Fodinicurvata sp. EGI_FJ10296: one gene and its partner. The protein of the gene in region 1 interacts with the protein of each later gene in a pairwise test. Links are inferred from orthologs where the notes say so. Each region holds a gene or a part of one and is shown in the gene's direction. Other genes may lie near its edges. The genes, in order: mtgA and ABZ728_RS14575.

Region 1 (8,544 bases):
CGACATGCCATGCCCAGAGATGGGGTAGGAGACGCGCCGTGTCGCCCAGCAGATAGCGGGCGATTGGCGCCACGGCGCGCACCAGATCCCATGCTTCATCGAACATGAAGATTGAGACCGGTGGGTGGCTGCAGCGTGTCAGGGCTTCGACGCCACGTGCAAGGCGGTCGATCGGCGTTCGCTCGAAGTGAGGCCGTAGCGCGAAATAGCCGTCGCGCCACAACGGCCCGGAGACGTCCCGGGAAAATTCGACCGCGCCGACTGGGAGCGGCTCAGCGCCGCGATGGCCGCTCGCGTTCAGCCAGGGGGCGATTTCGTTCAGACGCGCAAGGTCGGCCGGGGGTGCGGTGTCGGTCATGGTTCTGTGGCGTCCGCGCTGCCGTCAGGACGCCGATCGGTTGTCATCGATCAGTTGGCGCAATGTTTCCAGTTCCGCCGCCCCGGGCAGAAAGTCGTCGCCGACGATGAAGGCCGGGGTCCCGCGAATGCCGATCTGCTCCGCCAGTTGCCTGTTGCCGACGATTTCCTGGCCGATCCAGCTGCTTTCCATGTCCTGGCGCAGCCTGTCGGCGTCGAGTCCCAGATCTCCAGCCAGGGCCATCACGGTATCGATGTCGAAGTTGCCGCGATGAGTCATCAGCGCTTCGTGCATTTCACGATAGGCGCCCTGGACGGAAGACGCCAGAGCGGCGCGCGCGGCAATCACCGATCCTTCGCTAAGGATGGGGTATTCCTTCATGACCACGCGAAGGTTGGGGTCTTCATCGATCAACGTGGCAACGGAACCGGCAACGGCTTTGCAGTAGCCGCAATTGTAGTCGAAAAACTCTACCAACGTGACGTCGCCGTCGGGATTGCCGAGGACGGGGGTCGTTGCGCGGCTGTACAACTCTGCTTCGTATTCCGTCCGGGTGGCTTGTTCTTCCCGCGTCCGGTACGCATTCAAAGCGTCGATGATGACCTCCGGGTTCTCCATGAGGTAATCCCGCACGACGGCCTCGATGTCGGCACGCTCGCCGCTGCCAAGGCCGCTATCGGCACTGGCGTCGTTGGCCGCAGCCAAGCCGAGGACACCGGCACCCGCGCAAACTCCGGCGGTCATTGTCACGGTTCGGGCGACGCGTAAAAGTTTTCGCGGCACCGTTCGCAGGGCATTGAGCATGATCATGATGTGTCAATCGTCCGTGGTTGTAAGAATGTCCTGAGCCTTCAGCCAGCCGGCCGAGCCGTTGGCGAGTTGGCTCTGCGCCCGCCGGGCCTGCGTTCGGGCCGCTTCGTTGTCGCCAAGGGCGAGGGCTTCTTCGGCAAGGGCGACCGATGCCATGCCGACATCGCCCGTCTTGCCATAGGCGGTAGCCAGAAGACGCCAGGTCAAGGGCGACCTGCCTTCGGGTCGCCCGGTCGCCTGTTCCAGTATGCGAATGGCCTCGCGCAAAAGGTCGCCGTCGTCGGAGGCGACGAGGGTCTGGGCATAGGATACGCCGATCAGCGGTTCGTCCGGCGCCAGCGAAAGCGCCTGGCGATAGGGTTCGCGCGCTTCGGCGATCCGACCTTGTTCGAACAGGATCTGGCCGTGCAATTCGTGAAAATACGGGTTGTTCGGTTCGCGCGCGATCAGGGCGCCTATTCCGTCCAGGGCGGTTGCCGTGTCGCCGCGGCGGTAATTGGCAATGGCACGACCGTATTGCGCGGCCACGGCGGTGTCGGCGGCATCGTAAAGTCGCAGCGCCTGCTGAGGTTGCATGAAGCCGAGCAACTTGGCCTGCATGCGGTCGAAGTCCTCTTGCATGCTGGCCGGCATGCGATTGCCCGTCGCCGGAGACCGGGAAACGTGGCCCTCGACGGTCAGTGTGCGCTCCCGCGTTACCGGATGTGTTCGAGTATAGGCGCTCTGCCGGCTGCTGGGCAGCAGGTCCTGGTCTTCCAGCCGCCTGAGAAACGTCAGCATGCCTTCCGACGTCCAGCCCAGACGGTCGAGATAGGAGAGCGATGCCTGATCGGCGGACGATTCCATCACCCTGCTATAGGCCAGGAAGTTGCGCTCGGCCATGGAACCGCCGCCGGACATGATGGCGGCGCCGGCCCGGCCGTCGCCGGTTGCCAAAGCAGCGGCCAAACCCACGAGCGACGAGATCAGGACGTTGCGCTGTGCCCGCTCAAGCTCGTCGCGGCCCCGCGCAAGGTGGCCGGCGGCAATGTGTCCGGCCTCATGGGCAATGACGCCGACCAGTTCCTCCGGTGATTGGGTGTCGAGGATCAAGCCGGTGTGAAGGTAGATGTTCTGTCCACCCGCGACGAACGCGTTCAGACTGTTGTCGGAGACAATATGGATCTCGACCCCGGATGGTGCGACGCCGGCGACCCTCAGGATTGGATCGGTCATATCGCGCAGGATATTCTCGATCTCGGCATCCCGGATCAGCGATATGCGCGATTGAGCGGCGGCCTGCACCGTCAATGCTGCGATCAGGCACAGCGATAGAACGGCAACAGCAGCACCGCGTACCGAAGTAACGCGTCGGATGCCGATCTGTGTCGTCATTCGGGGCATCATTAGGGCAGCAGACATCCAGACACCCATTGTCACGGTTGGAGTGGCGCCATATCGCCGGTGGAAGATCGGCGTCAAATATGGTGACCTGACGGCAACCCGCCGGGGAGCGCTCCGATCAGGGTTGCGTTCATTGGCGTTTACCGTCAAGGACCATATCCGCAACACCGGATCTACGATAGTGGGTCCGGCTCTGCTATCGATGCGAGGAACAGGATGACCGACAACCCGCAATACCACCCGGAGCCGTATCGGGAAAGCCATAGTGCGCCGGCACTCAAGGTTGCGGATCGGGCGAAGGTATCTCCGTTCATCGTCATGGACGTCATGTCGGCCGCCGCCCGCCGGGCCGAGACCCATGGCGATGTGCTCCACCTGGAGGTCGGACAGCCGGCGACGCCGGCCCCCGAGGGCGTGCGGCGGGCGGCGAAAACCGCGATCGATACCCGCGTGCTGGGCTACACCGTCGCCTTCGGCATTCCTGAGTTGCGCGCGCGCATCGCGCGGCATTACGGCGACGCCTATGGCGTGTCCGTCTCGCCCGACCGGATCGCGGTAACGACCGGGTCATCCAGCGGATTTCAGCTGGCGTTTCTGGCCGCCTTCGAGCCCGGCGACCGGGTCGCGCTCGTGGCACCGGGCTATCCGGCCTATCGCAACATCCTGTCGGCGCTTGGCTGTGTGCCGGTGGAAATTCCGGCCGGGCCGGAGACGCGATTTCAGCCGACACCGGATCTGCTCGACGCCTGGCAGCGCGAACACGGCGAAAGGCTGGCCGGTCTGATCGTGGCCAGCCCGTCCAACCCGGCCGGCACGATGGTGTCGCCGGACGAGATGCGCGATCTGGCGGATTATTGCCAGCGTGCGGGAATCCGTCTGGTTAGTGACGAGATCTATCACGGGATTACATTCGCGCGGCCGGCAACCACGGCGCTTTCGGTGTCCGGCAGTGCCATCGTCATCAACAGCTTCTCCAAATATTATTCGATGACCGGATGGCGATTGGGCTGGATGGTGCTGCCGGAGGATCTGGTCCGTCCGATCGAGTGCCTGGCGCAGAACATGTTCATTTCGTCACCCAGTGTTTCGCAGTATGCGGCGATCGCCGCCTTTGACTGCACCGAAGAGCTGGAAGCCAATCTCGCGGTCTATCGCGTGAACCGGGACTTGCTGCTGGAGTCGCTACCGAAAGCGGGCTTCGGCGACCTCGCGCCGGCCGACGGTGCTTTCTACATTTATGCAGATGTCAGTCATCTGACGGATGACAGTCCCGCATTCTGCCGCCGCATACTGGATGAAACGGGGATCGCCGTGACGCCAGGGGTCGATTTCGACACCACGCGCGGGCATCGCACCCTGCGCTTTTCTTTTGCCGGTTCGACGGCGGATATGGGCGAGGCCATGGAACGGCTGACCGACTGGGTCCGATGATGGGGGTCCGGTGACCGTGGCCCGAACAGATCTGATCCGGTAACGAGCAGGGGTAGGGGCGCGGTGAAGCGGTCATTTTTCCGCCGGTTCGCCCTTCGCAGGCTTTTGCGGCGATTGGCGATTCTGGTGCTGGTCATTTTCGTTCTGCTGCCGGTGCTTCTGGCTGTCGTCTACAAAGTCGCGCCTGTTCCGCTGACGCCGCTTATGGTCATCCGCACGCTGGAGGGCGAGGGGTTCGACAAGGATTGGGTGCCGATGGAGCAGATTTCATCGCATCTGATGCCGGCGATCCTCGCCGCTGAAGACAATCTGTTCTGCCAACACCGCGGCTTCGACTGGGGCGCTTTTCGTGAAGTGCTGGATGAATTCAGACAGGGCGAAAGATTGCGCGGCGGAAGCACCGTCAGTATGCAGACCGCCAAGAACGTTTATCTTTGGCCTGGCCGAAGCTGGATCCGAAAAGGGCTGGAAGCCGCCTATACGCCGATGCTGGAATTGTTGTGGGGAAAACGCCGGATCGCCGAGGTCTATATGAATATCGTCGAATTCGGGCCGGGCGTATATGGCGCCGAGGCGGCAGCACGGCATCATTTCGGCGTATCGGCGGCGGATCTGACGTCGCGACAGGCAGCTGTGCTCGCCGTGGTGCTTCCAAATCCGCGGCGTTTCGACGCCGGCCGACCCAGCGGATATATTGCCGAACGTGCATCGGTCATCCAACGGAGAGTTGGTCAGTTGGGCCCGCTGGTTGATTGTGTCAGGTAGCCACGATCCAATCGCAAGGATATATTTCCCCTATAAATAGTATGAAGGCTCCGAAATTTCGGAGCAGGTGTATCGGATTTGATAAATATCGGCATGGTTTCTTGAAACTGGCTACAAATTAGAAAAAACGGGCTGATCGTTTGTGTATTGACGATCGTGAATATTAACCCGCCGTTAATTGATATCCGGTAGATAAAAGGCATCTTTTGAGTCTGCGACGTTTGTGTGCACCATGACCGGCTGGTCCCGGCGTGCCCAAGACAGTAACCAGGTAGCCATGAAGCAACTGTCCAGAAACCGGCGCGCGGATACCGTGCGGGAAGGCAGATCTTCCGGCAAGCTGGTCGTCTGGCCGCTCCTTCTCGGAATCGTGGGTTTGTTCGCAGCGTCCCTGGCAGCGCTGGCCGGGGCATTCGTATTGACAAGCAACGAGGCCGACGAACTTGCCGATGCCCACACGGCTGAACAATTCGTGGCGGCGCTTGAACAGGCCGCCGAAGATCTGGCGATGCGCAATCTGGATTGGGCCTGGTGGGACGAGGCAATCGACAAGTTCGTCATCTCGCCGGACGAGATATACGCCAACGAAAATCTGGGAATCTATGCGCAGGAAATCCTCGGTGTATCCGTAGCTCTGGTTGCCGTTCCGGATGGCGGTCTGTCATTCGCGTTCCTGGACGGCGCTCGCATTCCCCGGCCTGAACACGATGAATGGGCGGCTGTCGCAGCCCCCCTCGTGAGGGCGACACGGAATTCGTCCGCGCCGGATCAACCTCAGCCGGAAACGGGCTTCGTTACCGTCGGTTCGGACATTTTTCTGGTTTCTGCAAGCGCCATGGCGCTGGAATCGGGTGCTCCCATCGTCGGATGGGCGTCGCGTCCCGCCGTTCTGGTCTTTGGTCGTCGCCTGGACGACGGGTTCCTGCGGCAAATGAAACGGATTCTGGGGCTGGAATCGCTGGAATTGGTGCCGGCCGAGGAAGCTGGGCGCGCATCCATAGCGATCACCGATACCGACGGCGATTCGATCGGCCATCTGCAATGGAGGCTGAACTATCCCGGCGAACGGATCGTAGCGACGCTGTGGCCGACGGCGGCAGTGATCGCGGTTGCCATGCTCGTTTTGGTAGGCATGCTGATGCTGTGGATCGCCAGCCACACGCGTGAATACCGCCTCGATCGAGAGCGGCGCGAGTCCGAACTCATCGAAGCGGAGCAACGCGCCACGGCGGCCGATCGGGCCAAGTCGCTATTCCTGGCCAATACCAGCCATGAATTGCGCACCCCGCTGAATGCTGTCATCGGCTTTGCCGAAGCATTGCGACTGGAATATCTCGGTCCATTGAACGTACGGCAGCGGGAATATCTCGCCCATATAGAGGACGGAGGGCGTCATCTGCTTTCCGTCCTGCACGACGTTCTGGACATGGCGCGGATCGAAGCGCGGCGCGAAGAACTCGAAGAAACCGATTTGTGTCTCAGCGACATCGTCAGTCGCGCCGTCGTATTGGTGGAGCCAAAGCGGCAGAACCATGAGTTGACGGTCGGTCGGACGGATTCCGCAACCGGGTTCCGACTGCGCGCCGACGAACGGCGCCTGCTGCAAATGCTCTTGAACATCCTTTCAAATGCGCTGAGTTTCTCGCCTCCGGGAAGCGGTGTCGATGTTTCAATAATCGCGGAGCGTTCTGCCGATCTCGACACAGAAGAAGCTGGCACTGCCTTGGAGGCCGGGGGGCGTGATCTTCCGGGCCTGACGATTTCGGTTCGCGACCATGGGCCCGGCATTCCCGACGCGGATATGCAGCACGTTTTCCGGCCGTTTCATCGGCCACTCGACCATTCCCATGACGGCAACAGGGAAAGCAACGGCCTGGGGCTGCCACTCACGGCCATGCTAATGACTCTTCATGGCGGCAAACTGGAACTGGCCAATGCCGAAGATGGCGGTCTCCGTGTTTCGATGCGCTTTCCCCGATCGCGAACCATCGCCGCAGCGAAAGGCGGGACGAAACGTCATGCCCCGCGATTAGCAGCCTCCAGGCCCGACGAAGCAGTGCCGGCGGAATCCGCCGAGCAGCCGGTAGCGCTTTCGCGCTAGAGCCGGGACGATACCGACGCCCCACCGCCGCCACCGCCCTGGCAGACTGATAATTGCGGCAACGAGAATCTTTAAGATAACTAATTGCGGTGTTGATGGATTTTGTTATAAGATTTTTCGGGGCGCTTGGGCTTTTTCGTCAATCATGGATCTGGAGAATCACCATGCCCGAGCCAGACGAGACGCGAATCCGACTCCTCGAAGAGTCGTTGAGAGACCTTCGCAATAATCTGGGGCCGACGGTCGTCAACCGGCAGCCCCGTCCGATCGATCCAAGTCCGATAGCGGGACGCATCGATGCGGCGGAGAAAACGGTCGAACGCATCGTTTCCGCCGGCGTGCTCAAGGATCAGGAGGCGGGCCGGTTCAAGGATCTTGCCAGCGCTGCCATCAACGATCAGGTCCGCGAAATAATGCGCGGCGGAACCGGCGATGTCGCTGCCACAATCAACGTGACGGTTTCCGGCACGGGCACGATCTCGGTTTCATAGCGTATTTTCGTATCGGCGTCGGTGAAGTTCGGTCGTCGGTGACGGCGGCCGGAAAGGGGGATTGCGTGCGCGGTCTCCCTGCCGACATCGATGCCGCTCGTCGCTCGATCCGGAGATCGCACAATGGCACCGACATCCCAGAATTGGGAGGAGGCGACGGTTGCCGCCGTCTCCCGGTCGCGCCTGAAGCGCGGCCCGCATGCACGCGCCGTCGACTTCGGACAGAGCCTCCTGTTCGTCCTCGCGTCGCGCAGCCGTCCTGTCTACAAGCTTCATGCGACGCCGGCTCAGGCTCTGGTCTGGAACGTTCTGGCGGAATCCCGCACCCTCGGCGACATTATCGACCTTCTCCGCCGCGACTTTCCTGAATTGCGTCCGATCGATGCCGCCTGGATCGTGGCCGATCTTCGCCGGCGCTCTATCGTCATCGCATTGGAAGAATCGGATCCGCCCGGCGTCGCGCGGCCAAGGAGCGCGCTATGAATTCGCCAGCCGACCGGACTCCGGCTGCATCGGCGCCGGCGGACGAAGGCGGTTCTCCCGAACCGTCCCGGGAGTCGATTGGCAAGCCATTCCTGTGCGCCGTGCCGCGTCCGGATGGCGGTGCCTTCGTCATCGATGCACCGACCGGCGCCATGCTCCGGCTTTTGCCGGGCGACGTCGACGATTTGCTCGCGGGTGCGGTCCCTGTGGATGAGCACAGCGATTCAGGCGACATCGGGCCGGGGGCCGAATCGGGCGCGAAGCAGGACGTGGCGTCGGGACCCGGCGAGGCGGAACTGTTTCGCGAAGCATGTACAGAGGTGCGGTCGGCCGATGCAATAGCAGCCAGTCTCCGGCTTGGCTTCGTGGTCGATCGGTTGTCCGACGATGAGGCCGCCGAGGCCGTCGCGGACGCCTGCGACCGGCTTGCCCATTCAACGGCCGAGCGGATCTTCGTCCATTTCTGGGTCGGCGACGCCGATGCGTGGGACAAAGCAGGCAGTATTGCCCGCACTCTGTCCACGGCCGGCGAGGGCCGCATCTCGGGCGTAAGCCTGACGCTCGACCCCAGCCTGCCGATAACGCCGGCGGCGGAGGCGGCGACGCTGGAATTGGCGGGCCTGGCGCCGCGCGGGCGTCAGGTCGTTTTTCGTCTCGGTCCCGATGCCCTGGCCAGAGCCGGCGATCCCGACCTTCTCGCGCGCATGACCTTTGCCTGGCAG
Region 2 (4,859 bases), 140 kb from region 1 along the record:
GGCGGCTCACGCCATATGCCGGCCGCCAGCGATGCTTTTGAAACGAAAGCCCCCACCTTCGAACTGATCACTCGAAAGGCGCTCATCCCCTCGGAAGCCGAGCAGAAATCCAACCCGCGCGCGCGTTCGGCCCGGATGCGCGCCGCTCTCAGAACGTCGGCGCCGGCATGGTCGGACAGTCATTCGGGAGAAGCCGCATGATCCGCGCATCCAATGTCGTCATAACGGTTGCCGTCGCGATGGCCGCCGGCATGGTGTTCAAAACGAGCCACGAGGTGTCGACTCTGGAAAGCCGGCTGAACGGGCTGAACCAGCAGATCGCCCGCGAGCAGGAAGCGATCCGGGTCCTGCGCGCGGAATGGGCCTATCTCAACCGGCCAGGCAGACTGCGGGCGCTGGCGGAAAACTACAGCGCGCTGAGACCGTCCGAAGGCGACCAGATGATCGCATCGTTCGCGGAGATTCCCGAACCGCTTAAGGGGCCGGAGGTCTTCGACACCCTGCCGGTGCCCGCGGCGAAACCGGACCGGCCGAATTCCCCGGCGCCCCCGATTGCCCAGGCAGGTCCCGACGATCCGATCGGCCTTTTGCTGGCACGCTCGGAAGAAGACGAGCGCGCGCCATGACAGCCGTTCACGCAACCGACGATCTTCCGATCCGACGACGCCGATCCATGCCGCAGGCCGACAGCACGAGCCTGTCGGCGGCAATCGATGTCGCGCGCATGCGTCTGGTCGTCACCGCTCTGGTATTCACACTCGGCTTTCTGGCCATCGGCCTGCGGCTCGTCGACGTGACGGTCCTGCGCGCGGACAGTCCCGCGCGCGTGGCAAATCTGGCGGGTGTGGCCGGGTCCCTTGGCGGCCGCTCCGATATTCTCGACCGCAACGGCAACGTTCTGGCGACGAGCCTGCCGATCGCCTCCGTCTTTGCCGATCCACTGATGGTCATCGACCCCGTCGAAGCCGCCGAACGGCTCGCAAGCGTGCTCCCGGAACTGAATCGCGACCGGCTGGTCGAACAACTTTCAAGCGATCGGCGCTTTATCTGGATCAAACGGGGCCTGACGCCGGCCCAGCACGAGGCCATTAACCGGCTGGGCATTCCCGGCGTCGCCTTCGACCGCGAAGAACGCCGCCTCTATCCGGTGGGCAACGTCGTCAGCCATGTTCTTGGCTATACCAATCTGGACAATGTCGGCATCGCCGGTGTCGAGCAGCATTTCGACGACCTGCTGGCTTCCGGCGTCGCGCCACTGGAGCTCAGCCTCGATCTGCGCATTCAATCCATGGTGCGCGACGAATTGCACGCCAGCATCGAGGATTTCCGCGCCATCGGGGGTGCGGCAATGGTCATGGACATCCGGTCCGGCGAAATCGTGTCGATGGTGTCGCTGCCCGATTTCGACCCCCACGACCGGGGCAACGCGACCGACGAACAGATTTTCAACCGCAATACTCTGGGCGTCTACGAGATGGGGTCGACGTTCAAGATCTTTAACACCGCCATGGCACTGGAATCCGGCGTCGCGACCATGACCAGCGGCTACGATGCGTCCGATCCGATCCGCATCGGCCGTTTCACGATCAACGATTTTCATGGTGAGGATCGCTGGCTGACCACGCCGGAGGTTTTCACCTTTTCCTCGAATATCGGCTCGGCCCGCATGGCCATGGATGTCGGCAGCGCCTATCAGCAGGAGTTCCTGCACCGGCTCGGCCTGACGACGACGCCACGCTTCGATCTGCCGGAAGTCGGCTCACCGATTGCGCCGAGCCGCTGGCGCGACGTCAACATGATGACCATCTCGTTCGGGCACGGCATTTCCGTCAGCCCGCTGCAACTGGCCACGGCCGTCGCCGCAGTCGTCAATGACGGCATCATGGTCGAGCCGACGCTGATCCGACGCGACCCCGAGGACTACCCGGAGGGCGAACGTGTTCTGTCGCAGCGGACATCGGAACAGATGCGCCGTCTGCTGCGGCTGGTGGTCGCCGATGGCACCGGCGGCAATGCCGATGTCCCCGGCTATTTCGTCGGCGGCAAGACCGGCACCGCACAGAAGACAGGCGGCGGCGGATACTCGGCGAACGCACGGCTGTCGTCGTTCGTCTCGGCCTTTCCGATGCACGACCCGCGCTACGTCGTCTTTGCCATGCTCGACGAGCCGCAGGGACTGGAGCGCACCTATGGCTATGCGACCGGCGGCTGGACGGCGGCTCCGCTGGTCGGCCGCATTGTCGCCCAAATGGGGCCCATGGTGGGCCTGCGGCCGGAAGACCCCGAGGACCCGGCGATACTGAACGCGCTGGAACTGGACAACGCACCGAACCTCGAAGAGCAGGCCGAGGGTCAACTGGCGGCTTTCACCAACTGATGCGGGATGCGATCCGGATGGCAGGAGATACGGCTATGACAGCAAACAGGGAAGCGGACGGCGGACTGCCGGCGGGCCTTTCGGGGTTGACCGCCGACAGCCGTCTCGTGCGTCCCGGTTTCCTGTTCGCCGCCCTGCCCGGGAGCCGGGCGGATGGCCGCGCCTTTATCGGCGATGCGCTGACAAACGGCGCCAGCGCTATTCTTCTGCCCGAAGGCAGCACCCTTGCCCCGGATATCGAGGCAAGACTCGCCACTGTCACGACGATCGAGGATCCGGCGCCGCGCCGCCGATTCGCGCTCATGGCCGCTGCGTTCTACAATCGCCAGCCGGCCACCATCGCCGCCGTGACCGGCACCAACGGCAAGACGTCGGTCGCCAGCTTCACGCGGCAGATATGGGAAACGCTTGGCCACCGCAGCGCGTCGCTGGGAACGCTCGGGCTGGTCCGCGACGGCCGGACCGTCGCCGGCGCCATGACGACGCCGGATCCGGTCGCGCTTCATGCCGATCTGGCTGAACTGGCCGACGACGGCATCACGCATCTGGCGCTGGAAGCCTCCAGCCACGGCCTTGATCAGTACAGGCTCGACGGTCTGCGGGTGACTGCGGCGGCCTTCACCAACCTCAGCCACGATCATCTCGACTATCACGGGACAATGGAGGCGTATCTCGCGGCCAAGATGCGGTTGTTCACCGACGTCCTGCTGCCCGAGGGAACGGCGGTCCTGAACGCCGATGTTCCGGAATTCGGTATTCTTGCCGACGCCTGCGCACGCGCCGGTCGCCGGGTCATCGACTATGGCCGCGCCGCCGCGGCGCTGCGGCTCGCCGATCTGACGCCCAGGGGCGATGGCCTCAGCCTTTCGGTGACCTATGACGGCCGACCCGCCGTCGCCATCGAGTTGCCTCTGATGGGCGCGTTTCAGGCCGAAAACGCGCTGTGCGCCGCCGGTCTGGCGATCGCCGGCGGGAACGACCCCGATGACGTCCTTGCGGCTGTCTCGCGCCTGACAGGTGTTCACGGGCGTATGGAACGGGTTGGATGCCATCCCGGCGGCGCCCCGGTAGTGGTCGACTTCGCGCATACGCCGGATGCGCTGGAAACGGTACTGACGGCCGTGCGTCCGCATGTCGGTGCCGGATCGGCCGGACGGTTGGTCGTCGTTTTCGGCTGCGGTGGCGACCGCGACCGCACGAAGCGGCCGCTGATGGGCAAACTCGCCACTGAGCTGGCCGATATCGTGTACGTCACCGACGACAATCCGCGCAGTGAAGATCCGGCCACCATCCGCGCTGCCATTCTTGCAGCGGCCCCGGGCGCGGTGGAGATCGGCGACCGGCGTGCCGCTATCGAACGGGCGATCATTTCGCTGGAACGGGGCGACGTTCTGGTCATCGCCGGCAAGGGGCACGAGACCGGCCAGATCGTGGGCAACGAAATTCGCCCCTTTGACGACGTTCAGGTCGCCGCAGGCGTCATTTCACGACTGACTGCGGAGGCAGGGCAATGACGCGATCCGATCTGCCGCTCTGGACCTCCGAAGAAGCAGCCGCCGCCACCGACGGTGCCTTGCCGGTCGGCAGCGGCGCCCGCTGGACAGCGCATGGCGTGAGCATCGACAGCCGCGCGGTAAAGCCGGGCGACCTTTTCGTCGCCCTGGCAGGCGAGCAGACTGACGGCCACCGGTTCGTCGATGCGGCATTGAAGGCCGGCGCGGCCGCGGCTGTCGTTTCCCGCCCCATTCCGGGCGCCGGGCCGGACGCACCGTTGCTGAGCGTTGCCGACACGACGGAAGCACTGGTCGCACTGGGCAGTTTCGCCCGGTTGAGGTCGACCGCACGCATCGCCGCGATCACCGGATCGGTGGGCAAGACCGGCACCAAGGAAGCGCTGCGTCAGGTTCTGGCCGATCAGGCGCCGACCACCGCGACGATCGGGAACCTGAACAACCACTTCGGCGTTCCGCTCAGTCTGGCGCGGCTGCCTTCGGCGAGCCGGTTCGGCGTGTTCGAGGTCGGGATGAACCATGCTGGCGAGATCGCTCCGCTTTCGGCCCAGATCAAGCCCCATCTCGCCCTGATCTCGTCGGTCGACGCCGTCCATCTGGAGCATTTCGCTTCGGTCGAGGGCATCGCCGACGCCAAGGCCGAAATCTTTACCGGCATGGGACCGTCGGGCGCGGCCGTGCTGCCTCGTGACAACCCTCATTTCCCTCGGCTGCTTGCGCACGCACGAACCCAGGGCCTGACCCGCGTCCTCAGCTTCGGCGCCGATCCGGCCAGTGATGCGCGTCTGATTTCCTACACACTCGGCGCCGACGGATCGGACGTCGAAGCCGAGATTCTCGGCAACCCGGTTCGGTACACATTGCCGGTACCCGGATATCACTGGGTCGTGAATACGCTGGGCGTGCTGCTGGCGGCACAGGTGATGGGCGCTTCGTTGGAGCGGGCGGTCGAGAGCCTGAAAAGCCTGTCC

Evidence for each region.
Region 2: the proteins of mtgA (region 1) and ABZ728_RS14575 interact in binary tests that used the Escherichia coli proteins (3 or more experiments, as listed by UniProt). The link is inferred for Fodinicurvata sp. EGI_FJ10296 from one-to-one orthologs.

The regions. Positions count from the first base shown.
Region 1 is NZ_JBFCVL010000006.1:41,460-50,003, forward strand. What follows is about bases 2,903-5,896. They hold mtgA (monofunctional biosynthetic peptidoglycan transglycosylase), read left to right. Parts: upstream 2,903-4,045; coding sequence 4,046-4,747; downstream 4,748-5,896. Other genes in these bases: ABZ728_RS13975 (pyridoxal phosphate-dependent aminotransferase), read left to right, coding at 2,903-3,982; ABZ728_RS13985 (ATP-binding protein), read left to right, coding at 5,025-5,896. Outside these bases: ABZ728_RS13960 (phytanoyl-CoA dioxygenase family protein), read right to left, coding at 1-358; ABZ728_RS13965 (DsbA family protein), read right to left, coding at 383-1,102; ABZ728_RS13970 (M48 family metalloprotease), read right to left, coding at 1,175-2,542; more of ABZ728_RS13975, read left to right, coding at 2,768-2,902; more of ABZ728_RS13985, read left to right, coding at 5,897-6,848; ABZ728_RS13990 (hypothetical protein), read left to right, coding at 7,013-7,339; ABZ728_RS13995 (hypothetical protein), read left to right, coding at 7,463-7,822; ABZ728_RS14000 (hypothetical protein), read left to right, coding at 7,819-8,544. UniProt on the Escherichia coli protein: Peptidoglycan polymerase that catalyzes glycan chain elongation from lipid-linked precursors. May play a role in peptidoglycan assembly during cell division in collaboration with other cell division proteins.
Region 2 is NZ_JBFCVL010000006.1:184,440-189,298, reverse strand. The notes cover bases 1-2,999. They hold ABZ728_RS14575 (penicillin-binding protein 2), read left to right. Parts: upstream 1-622; coding sequence 623-2,377; downstream 2,378-2,999. Other genes in these bases: ABZ728_RS14570 (UDP-N-acetylmuramoyl-L-alanyl-D-glutamate--2,6-diaminopimelate ligase), read left to right, coding at 2,413-2,999; ABZ728_RS14580 (hypothetical protein), read left to right, coding at 198-626; rsmH (16S rRNA (cytosine(1402)-N(4))-methyltransferase RsmH), read left to right, coding at 1-201. In the rest of the region: more of ABZ728_RS14570, read left to right, coding at 3,000-3,891; ABZ728_RS14565 (UDP-N-acetylmuramoylalanyl-D-glutamyl-2,6-diaminopimelate--D-alanyl-D-alanine ligase), read left to right, coding at 3,888-4,859. UniProt on the Escherichia coli protein: Essential cell division protein that catalyzes cross-linking of the peptidoglycan cell wall at the division septum. Required for localization of FtsN.